3 regions of the Psychrobacillus sp. FSL K6-2836 genome follow, and region 1 is predicted to be linked to each of the others. Evidence: predicted binding sites of a transcription regulator. Region 1 holds the regulator's gene; each other region holds the start of a gene.
The links. Region 1 encodes CtsR, which represses protease genes until heat stress. Its sites were predicted from a motif close to ATGGTCAATAAAGGTCAAACA; they were not measured.
Positions count from the first base shown of each region.

Region 2: clpP (ATP-dependent Clp endopeptidase proteolytic subunit ClpP) is a predicted target of CtsR. The motif match lies at 2,760-2,780, and genes of this name have one in related genera.
Region 3: MKY37_RS01895 (ATP-dependent Clp protease ATP-binding subunit) is a predicted target of CtsR. The motif match lies at 1,401-1,421, and genes of this name have one in related genera.

Region 1 is NZ_JBBOOM010000001.1:2,353,481-2,357,598, reverse strand. It holds gene MKY37_RS11065 (protein arginine kinase) at 1-398, opposite strand, end outside; gene MKY37_RS11060 (UvrB/UvrC motif-containing protein) at 388-933, opposite strand; gene MKY37_RS11055 (CtsR family transcriptional regulator) at 951-1,424, opposite strand; gene MKY37_RS11050 (GNAT family N-acetyltransferase) at 1,580-2,044, opposite strand; gene rsgA (ribosome small subunit-dependent GTPase A) at 2,065-3,072, opposite strand; gene MKY37_RS11040 (ABC transporter ATP-binding protein) at 3,848-4,118, opposite strand, start outside.
Region 2 is NZ_JBBOOM010000001.1:3,400,534-3,404,651, forward strand. It holds gene MKY37_RS16360 (gluconeogenesis factor YvcK family protein) at 1-659, shown strand, start outside; gene whiA (DNA-binding protein WhiA) at 688-1,629, shown strand; gene MKY37_RS16370 (HPr family phosphocarrier protein) at 1,648-1,905, shown strand; gene clpP (ATP-dependent Clp endopeptidase proteolytic subunit ClpP) at 2,084-2,680, opposite strand; tRNA gene MKY37_RS16380 (tRNA-Arg) at 2,843-2,914, shown strand; gene MKY37_RS16385 (catalase) at 2,937-3,875, opposite strand.
Region 3 is NZ_JBBOOM010000001.1:370,295-374,412, reverse strand. It holds gene MKY37_RS01905 (acetyl-CoA C-acetyltransferase) at 1-759, shown strand, start outside; gene MKY37_RS01900 (DUF3886 domain-containing protein) at 775-1,029, shown strand; gene MKY37_RS01895 (ATP-dependent Clp protease ATP-binding subunit) at 1,451-3,574, shown strand; gene MKY37_RS01890 (aldo/keto reductase) at 4,007-4,118, opposite strand, start outside.

The DNA.
Region 1 (4,118 bases):
CCCGGAAAAAGGCATTGTATACGAATATGATCCTCTTCATTGACCATCACACTAACAGACTCATCATTTGATAATAAAACCGAGCCTGTCATAGGTGAGTTAGCAAGCTTTGGACTGATTAAATGTTTTTCCACTAACACCTGGCGACTTAGTTCGGATACATCCTTTATATGAATAGAAGAAAATTGCATCTGCAGTTCGTCACTCGCGTCCAGCAAAGTGGCGGAAACAGATTGGTCAATTTTATGCGCCTCGTCTTCTGTAAATGCTAAAGGAAAACGATAGCCATTCAGATTTCGAGCTAAACGTATTCTTGTACTCATAACAATATCCGAATGCTTTCCAACGCCTGCCATCCAACTAGAAATTGAGTTGTCTAAAAAATGTTCAATTGACATCAGTTTGGTCACCTCCTGTAGAAAGTTGACTTTCCAAATCTCTGGCTTCATCTCTCAGCTTTGCGGCTTCCTCAAAACTCTCAGTGTCAATTGCATCTTTCATTTGAGAGCGAATCGCTTCTATACGTTTTTTTATAGCAATTTTTTCCCCTAGCGCACCTGGAGCCTTTCCAATATGCTTCATATTTCCATTATGAAGCCTCTTAAATACGTTAGGTAACTGTGGACGGAAACTGTTGTAGCAATTTGCACAACCAAATTTCCCTTCGTCTAAAAACCGCTGAATTGACCATCCACATTCATCGCATGCTATCGTATTTTTTTGTTGTTTTTGTTGCATTGGTTGTTGTTCTGTTTGACTGAACCAGTTCGATAATAGCTGATGCAGAGATAATGGATCTTGTTTGTACTCTACGTAAAACGGGTGGAGGCTATTTGCACAGACTTCACAATAATGTCTTTCAAAGTGTTCACCATTATGCACTTGGGTAACCGTTACTTTCGCCGGTCTTTGCTTACAATTTTCACAAATCACCTTTCAACACACCCCGTTCATTTTTCACTTTTTTCATATTTTAACGTTAATAACATGGCACATAAAATACGAGATCGCAATTCATCTCTTGCCGGTAGCGGAATAGCTAAAGTTGTTCTATTTAAAGCTGCTAAAATGAGTTTTGCTTCCCGCTTAGAAATAACATCCTCATCGATTAATCGAAAAACGATATCTTCCGTGACGGATTCAGAAGCACCATTTTCTAGTGTTTGTATAATATGTTCTATTAAATCAGCTTTCGTATGAGCTCGAACGCGGAGGATTCGAATATATCCCCCTCCACCTCGTTTACTTTCTACTAAGTATCCGCGGTCTTGGGTAAATCGCGTATTAATAACATAATTTATTTGAGATGGCACACACTGAAACTTTTCGGCAATTTCACTTCGCTTAATTTCAATTTGTTCCTTACTTCCTTCTTCTATAATGGCCTTCAAATACCCTTCAATTATGTCAGATATATTTTTCATCTTCTCACCTCTTCTCACAAACTGACTTTGACTAACTTTGACTATATTATAACGAGAATTTTTCGCATGTGCAATCGATACGATTTGCTCGTAAAAAGAAAAAAACTACAAACAGTCGTTTGTAGTTTAGGATATATTAAAGTGAATATTCCTATTCAATAAATCTTTTTTCCCTCATAAGTTAGTTGCGTGATATAGAAATTCGGTTCTATTTCAATATCAGCTACTTTCTTGAAATTATGTCTTTCATATAACGTGATTGCAGGTACATTTTTTGCCCCAGTTGATACAACTACATTTTTTTCGCTATTCTTAATACTTAATAGATAATCTATTAACTCTGATGCAATTCCTTTTCGAAAATAATTTGGGTCTACTACAAGCCTACAAATATCAATTAGTTCTTCTGTATCCTCATAAGAGAGAAAACCTACCAATTTCGAGCCATCTAACTTTCCAAAAAATAGTTCCTTAGAGTTTTTTATATCTTCTATAGTATCCAAAAGCTGTGGAATTCCATCAAACCCAATTAAATCAGCCTCTACTTTATACGCTGGTAATTGAATTGATAGAATACTTTCAGCTACTTTTTCATCCTTGTGATTGATCAATTGAATCATCCGTTAACTCACCCCTAAAATTAGATTTTCTTTTTAAAATTATTTCGTTGAGACTTCGTGATTTGCTTCCATTTATTCGTTTCAGCTTTTTTAGCTACTGCATCATTTTTCCGATCGATATGTGCAAGTTCTCTCATTAGTTTTACATAGCTTTTATAGCGTTCTTGTTTGAGCGTACCCGTATAAATTGCCTCTTGAATAGCACAGCCCGGCTCTTTTACATGCTGACAATCACGAAACCTGCACGCTAATCCAAGCTCTTCGATATCCTGAAAGCTAGCACTAACTCCATCATTCGTATCCCAAAGCTGAAACTCCCTCATACCAGGTGTATCGATTAATAAGCCACCTTCTGGTAATAGCGTTAGTTCTCTATGTGTGGTCGTATGACGCCCCTTACTATCATCTTCTCTTATATCGTTTACAACCATTACTTCTACACCTGACAAGGCGTTAATCAAAGAAGATTTCCCAACTCCAGAAGATCCTAGAAGTGCGCCAGTTTTATGTGCTGCCAACAGACTTCCTAGACGATCAACACCTTCTCCCGTAACACTACTCACTGCAAATATGTCTACACCAAATGCAATAGCTTCCACTTCTTTTATATAATATTCTAGGTCATCACAAGCATCTTTTTTCGTTAACACCACAACGGGTGTCGCCCCTGAATCCCATGCCGCCAATAAATATCTCTCTAGTCTACGGACATTGAAGTCATGATTGAGCGACATCACTAGAAATACAAAATCAACATTAACTGCAATTAGTTGAATCTCCGTCGTCAACCCTGCCATTTTCCTCGAGAACTGTGAGCTGCGAGGAAGCACTTCGTGAATGATTCCTTTTTCCTCACCAGGCATCTGTTCCAGCACTACCCAGTCTCCAACTGCCGGAAACGCTTCCCTACCATGCTCAAACTTAAATTTCCCAGAAAGTGAGCTTAGTAGCTCTCCTTCATTGGTCATAACTCTATATAAATTTTTATGTTCCAGTAGCACTCTACCCGCGATTCCACTACCTGTCATTTTTTCTTCCCAATTACTATTCCAACCATATTGTTCGATTAAATTCAATTTTACTTCCTCCTAATTTCCGTATGGATAAAAGCACAAGCCGCACATTGATGGCGGTTATAGCTAGACAATAAAAAAACCATGACTGCACGAATCAGCAGTCATGGTTTCCCGGCCATTAGTAAAGAAGCATATATCTGGTTAGAGACATACAGAGTGGGACATCATGAACTTACTGATTCGTGGATACGTATATAGATTTGCCATAATGCCTCACTCCTTTCTTTAAGTTATTTTCAGAATACTACAAGTATTAGTACTTCGTCAATATAAATTATGCAAGTTGCTATTGTGAATGTAGGTACTTTATAATACTGATTTTCGTTTCATGCGGACGCTTTTCGCGGGCGAGGTCGAGCCTCCTCGGGCCAGTATAATACTAATTACAGAATTATCGACACACGCCGTGGAATTCTTAGCCTTCGTTCCTATGGTCGCTCCCTGTGGGGTCTCGTCTTTCTCGCTTATCCCGCTGGAGTCGCCGCATTCCACTCCAATCAATAAAGTGGGTAGTAATTAATCATAAATTAGGATAGAGCAATCCTATTAAACACAATGAATATGCTAGGTCATATGTAGATCCTATCCACTTTAAGACAACTGAATGAATAGAAAACGACAAAACATCAGGGCACATATAAAAAACCATTAGAAATAGATAGAAACCTTAAATGAATAATCTTCTCTAAAAATGTTCTTTTTCAAAAAACACGATATAAAAAAGCCTTCAATTATAAAGATGACATGCTACAAAATGACCAGGCTCCTGTTCCTTCCAAGACGGTTTTTCTTCCGTACAAATGGACATAGCGTGTGCACATCTTGTACGAAACACACAACCAGAAGGTGGATTAATCGGGCTCGGAAGTTCTCCTTGCAATAGAATACGTTCCCGTGATTCCTCTATATCGGGGTCTGGAATCGGAATTGCAGATAACAAAGCCTGTGTATAAGGGTGTAGTGGATCTTCATATAATTGGTTACTCGTGGTCAGTTCT
Region 2 (4,118 bases), 1.0 Mb from region 1:
TAACAGGTGATTTTGCGCATGCTATAACTGAAATGAGTCGAGTATTGAATATTCGGGGGAAAGTGTTACCTGCAGCCAATCAAATAGTAACATTACACGCAATATTTGAAGATCAAACAACCATTAAGGGAGAATCTAAAATCCCGTGCTATGGCAAAAAAATCGAAAAAGTGTTTATTACTCCTCCAGACGTAAAACCGTTGCCAGAAGCTATTAATGTCATTCGACAGGCTGATGTTATCGTTATTGGTCCAGGAAGTTTATATACGAGTATTTTGCCAAATCTATTAGTGCAAGATATACAAAAAGCAATTAGACAATCCAAAGCGAAGAAAGTATATATTTGTAATTTAATGACACAGGCCGGTGAGACAGGGAATTATTCTGCATATGATCATGTAAATGCATTAATCGATCATGTTGGAGAGAACTTCTTGGATGCCGTGTTAATAAGTAAGGAAGAAATTCCTGAAAATGTGAGATATTTATATAAACAAGAGCAGGCATCCCCTGTTAAAATAGATATTGACCAATTAGAAAAATTGAATATCGACATAGTAAAAAAAGACATTTCAGTCGTTCATGACGGTGCTGTTCGTCATGATGCCACAGAAGTAGCGAAATGGCTTGTAGAATACGCAGACGGGTTAAAAGTTTAACCGTCGAGGAGAAAGGGGGAAACGGAATATGTCGTTTGCTTCTGAAACAAAAAAAGAGATGACTCAGGAAGAGTCGGAACCTTGTTGTGCCCGTGCAGAGCTTTCTGCACTTATACGCATGAATGGTTCACTTTCATTTAGCAACAAAATGTTAAGCTTAGACGTTCAAACAGAGAATGCGGCTATTGCTAGAAGACTATATACGTTGATAAAATCATTATATCCATATCAAGTTGAATTACTTGTTCGAAAGAAAATGAGATTGAAAAAGAATAATATTTATATTTGTCGTATTCGAGAAGGGGCAAAAAACCTGTTAGAGGATCTTCAAATTTTAAAGGATGGCTTTCAATTTGAATATTCCATTTCCAAAGAGCTTGTTCAAAAAAGTTGCTGTAAACGTGCTTATTTAAGAGGAGCCTTTTTAGCAGGAGGATCGGTTAATAATCCGGAAACCTCGTCTTATCACTTAGAAATCTATTCTTCTTATAAAACACATAGTGATGCACTAGTAGACTTGATGAATGAATATGAACTAAATGCGAAAACAATTGAACGAAAAAAAGGGTTTGTGGCATATTTGAAAGAAGCAGAAAAGATTTCCGACTTTTTAAGTATTGCAGGAGCACATAGAGCTTTACTGAAATTTGAAGATGTTCGAATCATACGAGATATGCGAAATAGCGTAAACCGCCTTGTCAATTGTGAAACGGCCAACCTGAATAAAACAATCAGTGCAGCCATTCGTCAAGTGGATAATATTCGGTTTATCGAGAATTCTATCGGCTTAGACCAGTTACCAGAAAAACTTCGTGAAATAGCTAGGTTACGAGTAGAGTATCAAGATGTTACACTAAAAGAACTAGGCGAAATGGTTTCTACAGGCAATGTGAGTAAATCAGGTGTTAATCACCGATTACGAAAAATAGATGAAATAGCAGATGCGCTTCGCAATGGAGAGACAATTTAAAGAAATGGGGAGTAGACAATGGCAGAACAGCAGGTGGAAGTAAAATTATCTTCGGGACTTCAAGCAAGACAGGCTGCACTTTTTGTACAAGAAGCAAATCGTTATATTGCAGACGTCTATTTAGAAAAAGATACTAAAAAAGTAAATGCAAAGAGCATTATGGGAATTATGAGCTTGGCAATAGGCAGAGGAACAACTGTAAGTTTAAGTGCGGATGGTTCCGATGCGGAGGAAGCAGTAGAAGCTTTAGGAAATTTCATCTCAAGCGAATCATAAAAATGAACGGCCTCACTAGTCACTTTAGACGAAAGGGCGGTTTTTTTTTTTGAATAAAACTATTAGACACAGTAAATAAAATCTAATTATTACCGCTGATTTCCGATACAAGCGGAAGCTCTCAAGAATTATAAAAGAATCCCAAAGGAATATACCTTTGGGATTATAAAGCAGTTTATTATGATTTTTTCATTTCGCTACGATCGATAATGTGATCGATTAAGCCGTATTCTTTTGCACGTTCAGCAGTCATGAAGTTATCACGATCTGTGTCTCTTGCAATTACCTCGATTGGTTGACCAGTGCGTTCAGAAATAATGTGGTTTAACTTATCGCGTAAATGTAAAATACGTTTTGCAGCAATTTCGATTTCAGTTGCTTGCCCTTGGGCTCCACCAAGTGGTTGGTGAATCATTACTTCAGCATTAGGAAGCGCATAACGTTTACCTTTTGTTCCAGCAGTAAGTAAGAATGCACCCATAGAAGCAGCCATACCGATACAAATTGTTTGTACATCAGGTTTGATGAACTGCATTGTATCATAAATTGCCATACCAGCTGTGATACTTCCGCCTGGGCTATTAATGTAAATAGAGATATCTTTTTCTGGATCTTCAGCTTCTAGGAATAATAATTGAGCAACGATAGAGTTTGAAACGTTGTCGTCAATACCACTTCCAAGCATAATAATACGGTCTTTTAATAATCGAGAATAGATGTCATATGCACGTTCTCCACGATTAGTTTGTTCAATAACTGTAGGAATTAAATTCATCCTGATTGCCTCCTTCAAAGGTGGTTTAGTATAGGTTACTGAGAAAGTCTTCCTCAGTTGTAACTTTATCATACACATTATGGTCAAGGAAGGTCAAATATTAAGCTTCAAAATGTTTGCTTGAATTATATTCTTTCTATTTGTATAATAGATAAGTCGCTTGCCCTTGTAGTGTAATGGATAACACACAAGCCTCCGAAGCTTGGAATGTGAGTTCGATCCTCGCCGAGGGCATAAAGTAAAACACCCTTTCTGTTTAGGGTGTTTTTTTGTTTTCTTTATTTCTTCTATCATAGGAGACTGCATATGTCTCATGTCTAAAATGGAGAATAGGATCATTTGATAATTCGATGCCTTTGCCAACGATAGTAGGGTCGAACAATATGCTTTCTGTTGGAAATATTTTTTTGTTTATTGTTAAGAGACCTACTAAAATTTTTTGCCTATCAGTTGGCCAAATGACGGTAGGATCATCTGTAGGGTCTGTGTCCTCTGCTAAACGAATATATAGCGCGAACGATACAGTTCCCTTTTCGAGTCGTTTTTCCAAATCTTCGCTCAAATAATTGGTGGAAAAATTAATACTTTCGAGGATGGAAGGTGACTTTTCTTCCTTCAATGGATGCCACTCGTATTTTATGGCTTGCCGCTTGCCTTCAGCATTAACTAAATAGAAGGCATGTATAGGGTAGTAATTTAGAGCCGCGTAACTAATTGGTGGTTGCTTTAGTTGTTCTTTAAGTGCGAGTAATGTGTTTTTATGTTCAGGGAAGGTAGTGAGAAGTTGTGCAATTCCTAGTCCGAGATCAATTGAATGTATACCAGTTTTATGAGAACCTAAAATTTTTAGCATTTCAATAAAGGTTTTTGGATCCTTTGTTATGAACATTGGGATGGTGGTACATACTTGGTGACTAGTTGAACCATCTGGTTGATGAAAATGGATAGACATTCCTTTTGCTGGAGATAGGAAATCTGCTGCAGTAGGATCAGGTGGACTATTAGAAAAACGGACTGTAGCGGGTACTGGTTCATGTTGCAGATGTCCTGCTGTCGTAAATGGAATCGCATTTCCATTAGGAGTAAAAATTGCTTCATAAAATTCCCCTTTTGCATGAGCACGACGATAACCAGGAAATTTCCCTTGAATTTGTTCTAATGTATGTACAGCATCTTGTGGTAGTGAATTATTCATCAAAATCACCTCAGTTTTTAGAATGTAACGATAGATTTCATTTATTAATCATTACCACTGAATAAATTACTTAAACAATGAAGTTTATAAAAATATGCATTGGTACTACAAAGTGTTCATCATGGAAAATTTCAATCCTTCCTTTTTAATGTTCTATAGAGCATTTACTTGCGGTAGATGGTGGTTTTACTTGATAAGTGGAAAATTAATCCATTAATAAGGTCATCAAGGTATATGAAACTA
Region 3 (4,118 bases), 2.0 Mb from region 1:
AGCATGATTTCAGATGGTCTATGGTGTGCATTTAATGATTATCATATGGGTGTGACGGCTGAAAATCTATGTGATCAATATAATATTACTAGAGAAGAACAAGATAAATTTTCCGCACGTTCACAGGCAAGAGCTGCGCAAGCGATAGAAGAAGGTAAGTTTGCTGATGAAATCGTGTCCGTAGAAATTCCTCAGAGAAAAGGAGATCCAATTGTCTTTTCAAAAGATGAGTATCCGAAGAAAGGTTCTACTGAAGAAAAATTAGCGGGGCTGCGTCCTGCCTTTAAAAAAGACGGCTCTGTAACTGCTGGTAATGCTTCAGGTATTAATGATGGAGCGGCAGCCGTTGTGGTCATGTCAAAAGCTAAAGCGGATGAACTTGGACTTAAACCAGTAGCGACAATTGTAGCAAATGCATCTGCAGGAGTGGATCCAAGCATCATGGGAATTGGTCCCGTGGAGGCAGTGAAAAAAGTATTAAACAAATCTCAAATCACATTAGCGGATATAGATTTAATCGAAGCGAATGAAGCTTTTGCAGCACAATCGATCGCTGTTGATAGAGAACTATCCTTTAACCATGATATACTAAACGTAAATGGTGGAGCGATTGCATTAGGTCATCCGATTGGGGCTAGTGGTGCACGTATATTCGTTTCTTTACTTCATGAAATGGAGAAGAGAGATGTGAAAACAGGTCTTGCTACACTTTGTATCGGTGGCGGACAAGGGGTCGCAACTATAGTTAAACGCTCATAAAAGAAGGTGAACAAAATGGCGAAGAAAAAACAAAGACAACAACAGGTAAAGCCAGCTAAGCAAATAGAAGAAGGTAATTCATTGTCCGATCAGCTTTCCTCTGACGTTCTTGCGAAATTAAAAGAAACGAAGAAACAGTTAGTAACCGCTGAACAAGAAAAAGAAGAAGAACGACAAGCACAGCTAGCTTTCGAAAAGAAAGAAAAAGAAAAAAACAAATCGTTTGAAGAACTACTAGATGAATATGGCTTTGGTGGTTCAAAGTTTTAAGTGAATTACAAACAGTTTAGAAATCCAATAATCGGATTTTCTAGACTGTTTTTTTGTTTGATATTAAATATAAAATATTAAATCACATAATGTAATTAATAATAGTCTGTTAAACCAATATATTCTTAAACGTGGAAGTTTTTGAGCTACAGGTATCGAAAGGAAGCATACTGAAATTGCTCTATTTTGGCTAACTGTAAAAAGCTGTTCAAAAGTCATTCCTGACTAATGGATAGCTCTTTTTTCATGTATCTTAGCGACACAACTCTGTCTGAAAATAGTCATTTAGCTTACTTATCAAAAAGCAAAATCCGTTCCAAAGCTAAGCATCTTATTTGAAAGTCAAAATAGGTCAGTGTATACTAACCTCAAAGGTTAAATATAGTCAAAGTCAAATAGTTATATATAGGAGGAAACGAATATGAAATGTCAGCAGTGTAGTAAGAACGACGCAACGATGAGTCTGAGAGTACAGGTTAATCATCAAGGAATGCAAATGCATTTGTGTCAAGTATGTTTTCAAGATATTCAAGGACAATTGACTGCAGGAAAAATGCCGTCATTTGGCAAAGAGGCAGAGCATTTTTTCCAAGCGGATGGTAGTCATCAGACACGTACACAAACGAGACAACCTGAGGAACATCAAGGCAATAGTTTGTTAGATCAACTTGCTAAAAATCTATCGAACGATGCCCAAGAAGGTCGGATTGATACGGTCATTGGACGTGATCAAGAAATAAAGCGCGTCATTGAAACGTTAAATAGAAGAAATAAAAATAATCCAGTTTTAATTGGTGAACCGGGTGTTGGTAAAACAGCCATTGCAGAGGGACTTGCAGTGAAAATCCTCGAAGGTGATGTTCCTGGGAAATTGATGAACAAACAAGTGTACTTGTTAGATGTTGCCTCACTCGTAACGAACACTGGCATTCGCGGACAATTCGAAGAGCGAATGAAACAATTAATCGAAGAACTTCAAACGCGAAAAGACGTGATTTTATTTGTTGATGAAATTCACTTACTCGTTGGGGCAGGCACGGCAGAAGGTTCAAAAATGGATGCCGGTAATATTTTGAAACCCGCTTTAGCGCGTGGGGGACTGCAACTTATTGGTGCAACCACGTTGAAAGAATATCGTCAAATCGAAAAAGACGCTGCACTTGAGCGTCGTTTCCAACCAATTATTGTGAAGGAACCATCTACAGAAGATACGATTCACATTTTAAATGGTATTAAGGATCGGTATGAAAACTTCCATGAAGTGCGCTATCCAGATGAAGCGATTCAAGCATTTGTTACTTTATCGCAGCGGTATATTCAAGATCGATTTTTACCAGATAAAGCAATCGACTTGATGGATGAAGTGGGGGCACGGTTAAATCTGACACTTACGTCAGATGATTCAGAGTCAATCGGAACACATCTTAACGAAGTTATTCAGCAAAAAGAACAAGCCGCAGAAAAAGAAGACTACGAGAAAGCGGCAAATTTACGCTTTGAGGAAATCCAGTTACGTAAACAATTGGAGCAAGCGAAACAAAATGAGGACACGCCTCAAGTAGAAGTGACGGTAGCAGATATTGAATTGATAGTAGAAGAAAAAACTGGAATACCTGTGACAAAACTACAAGCAGCAGAACAGGCAAAAATGAAAGGAATCGCAGAAAATCTCGGTAAAAAAGTGATTGGTCAAGAAGAAGCGGTCGATAAAATTGCCAAAGCGATCCGTCGTAGTCGTGCAGGGCTCAAATCTAAAAATCGTCCTATTGGTTCTTTCTTATTTGTCGGTCCAACAGGAGTCGGTAAAACAGAGATTACAAAAGTGTTGGCAGAGGAATTATTTGGTTCGCGTGATACGTTGATTCGTCTTGATATGAGTGAATATATGGAGAAACATTCGGTGTCTAAAATTATTGGTTCTCCTCCAGGTTATGTAGGGCATGAGGAAGCGGGTCAACTGACAGAACATGTTCGCCGTAATCCTTATTCCATCTTACTGTTGGATGAAATTGAAAAGGCACATCCTGACGTACAAAATATGTTCCTGCAAATAATGGAAGATGGTCGTTTAACAGATTCACATGGCCGAACAGTTAGTTTCAAAGATACGGTCATTATAATGACGAGTAATGCAGGAACAGGCGACAAAAAAGTAAGTGTAGGATTCAATCAGCCAGCACATGAATCTATCAATATGCTTGAAATGCTAGGGGCTTATTTCAAACCGGAATTTCTCAATCGTTTCGATGCTATTGTCGCATTCAATGAACTGACAGAAGGAAATTTACTTGAAATCGTAAACTTGATGCTTGGAGATTTGCAAATAACTATTGCAGAAAATGATATTGATATGACGATTTCGTCGGAAGCAAAACTAGCCTTAGTCAAACTAGGTTACGATAAACGGTTTGGTGCTCGACCGCTTAGAAGAGTGATTCAAGACAAGATTGAAGATCCATTAACAGATCTTATTTTAGAAGAAGAAACGATTAAAAAAGTCCATGTAGATGTTATGGATGAAGAAATTGTTGTTCGCAAAGTATAATGATGTCTAACACCCCCTTGAAATTTTTTCAGGGGGTGTTTTTTACGAGAAACTATTAAAGTATGATGTGTATGTTCTAAGTCTTTACTAAATTATCATCATAAAGTTTGTAGCATTGAATACATTTTCACCTTTTAGTAGCGAATCCAAATGCCACCACCGATCGTCCTTCACCTCTTTAGACATTGAAAAGTCATAGGTTTTACTTGTGTGTTCGAAAATTTGTTCAACTGATTTAATAATCTCAAATAGTAGACGGCTAACATTTTTTTACTTCTTTTGTAAGGCCAATGTCACTAGCCTAATGTAGTCTTTGAAGGAATTAACGCAATATAGGGAGCGGGAATCGCAACAAGGTGACTTCAAACCGCAACATAGTCCCACGAACCGCGATATTCCTGTTTCAGCACTTCCCTAATAATGAAGTTTCCTTTAAACTCTATGCTCCATATACACATCTTGCTTCGTTATTTCTGCAGCTTTTTGTAGGAAGTTTTCTGGCACTTGATGTTTATACGCTTCGATAGATTCAAGTAATTGTAAG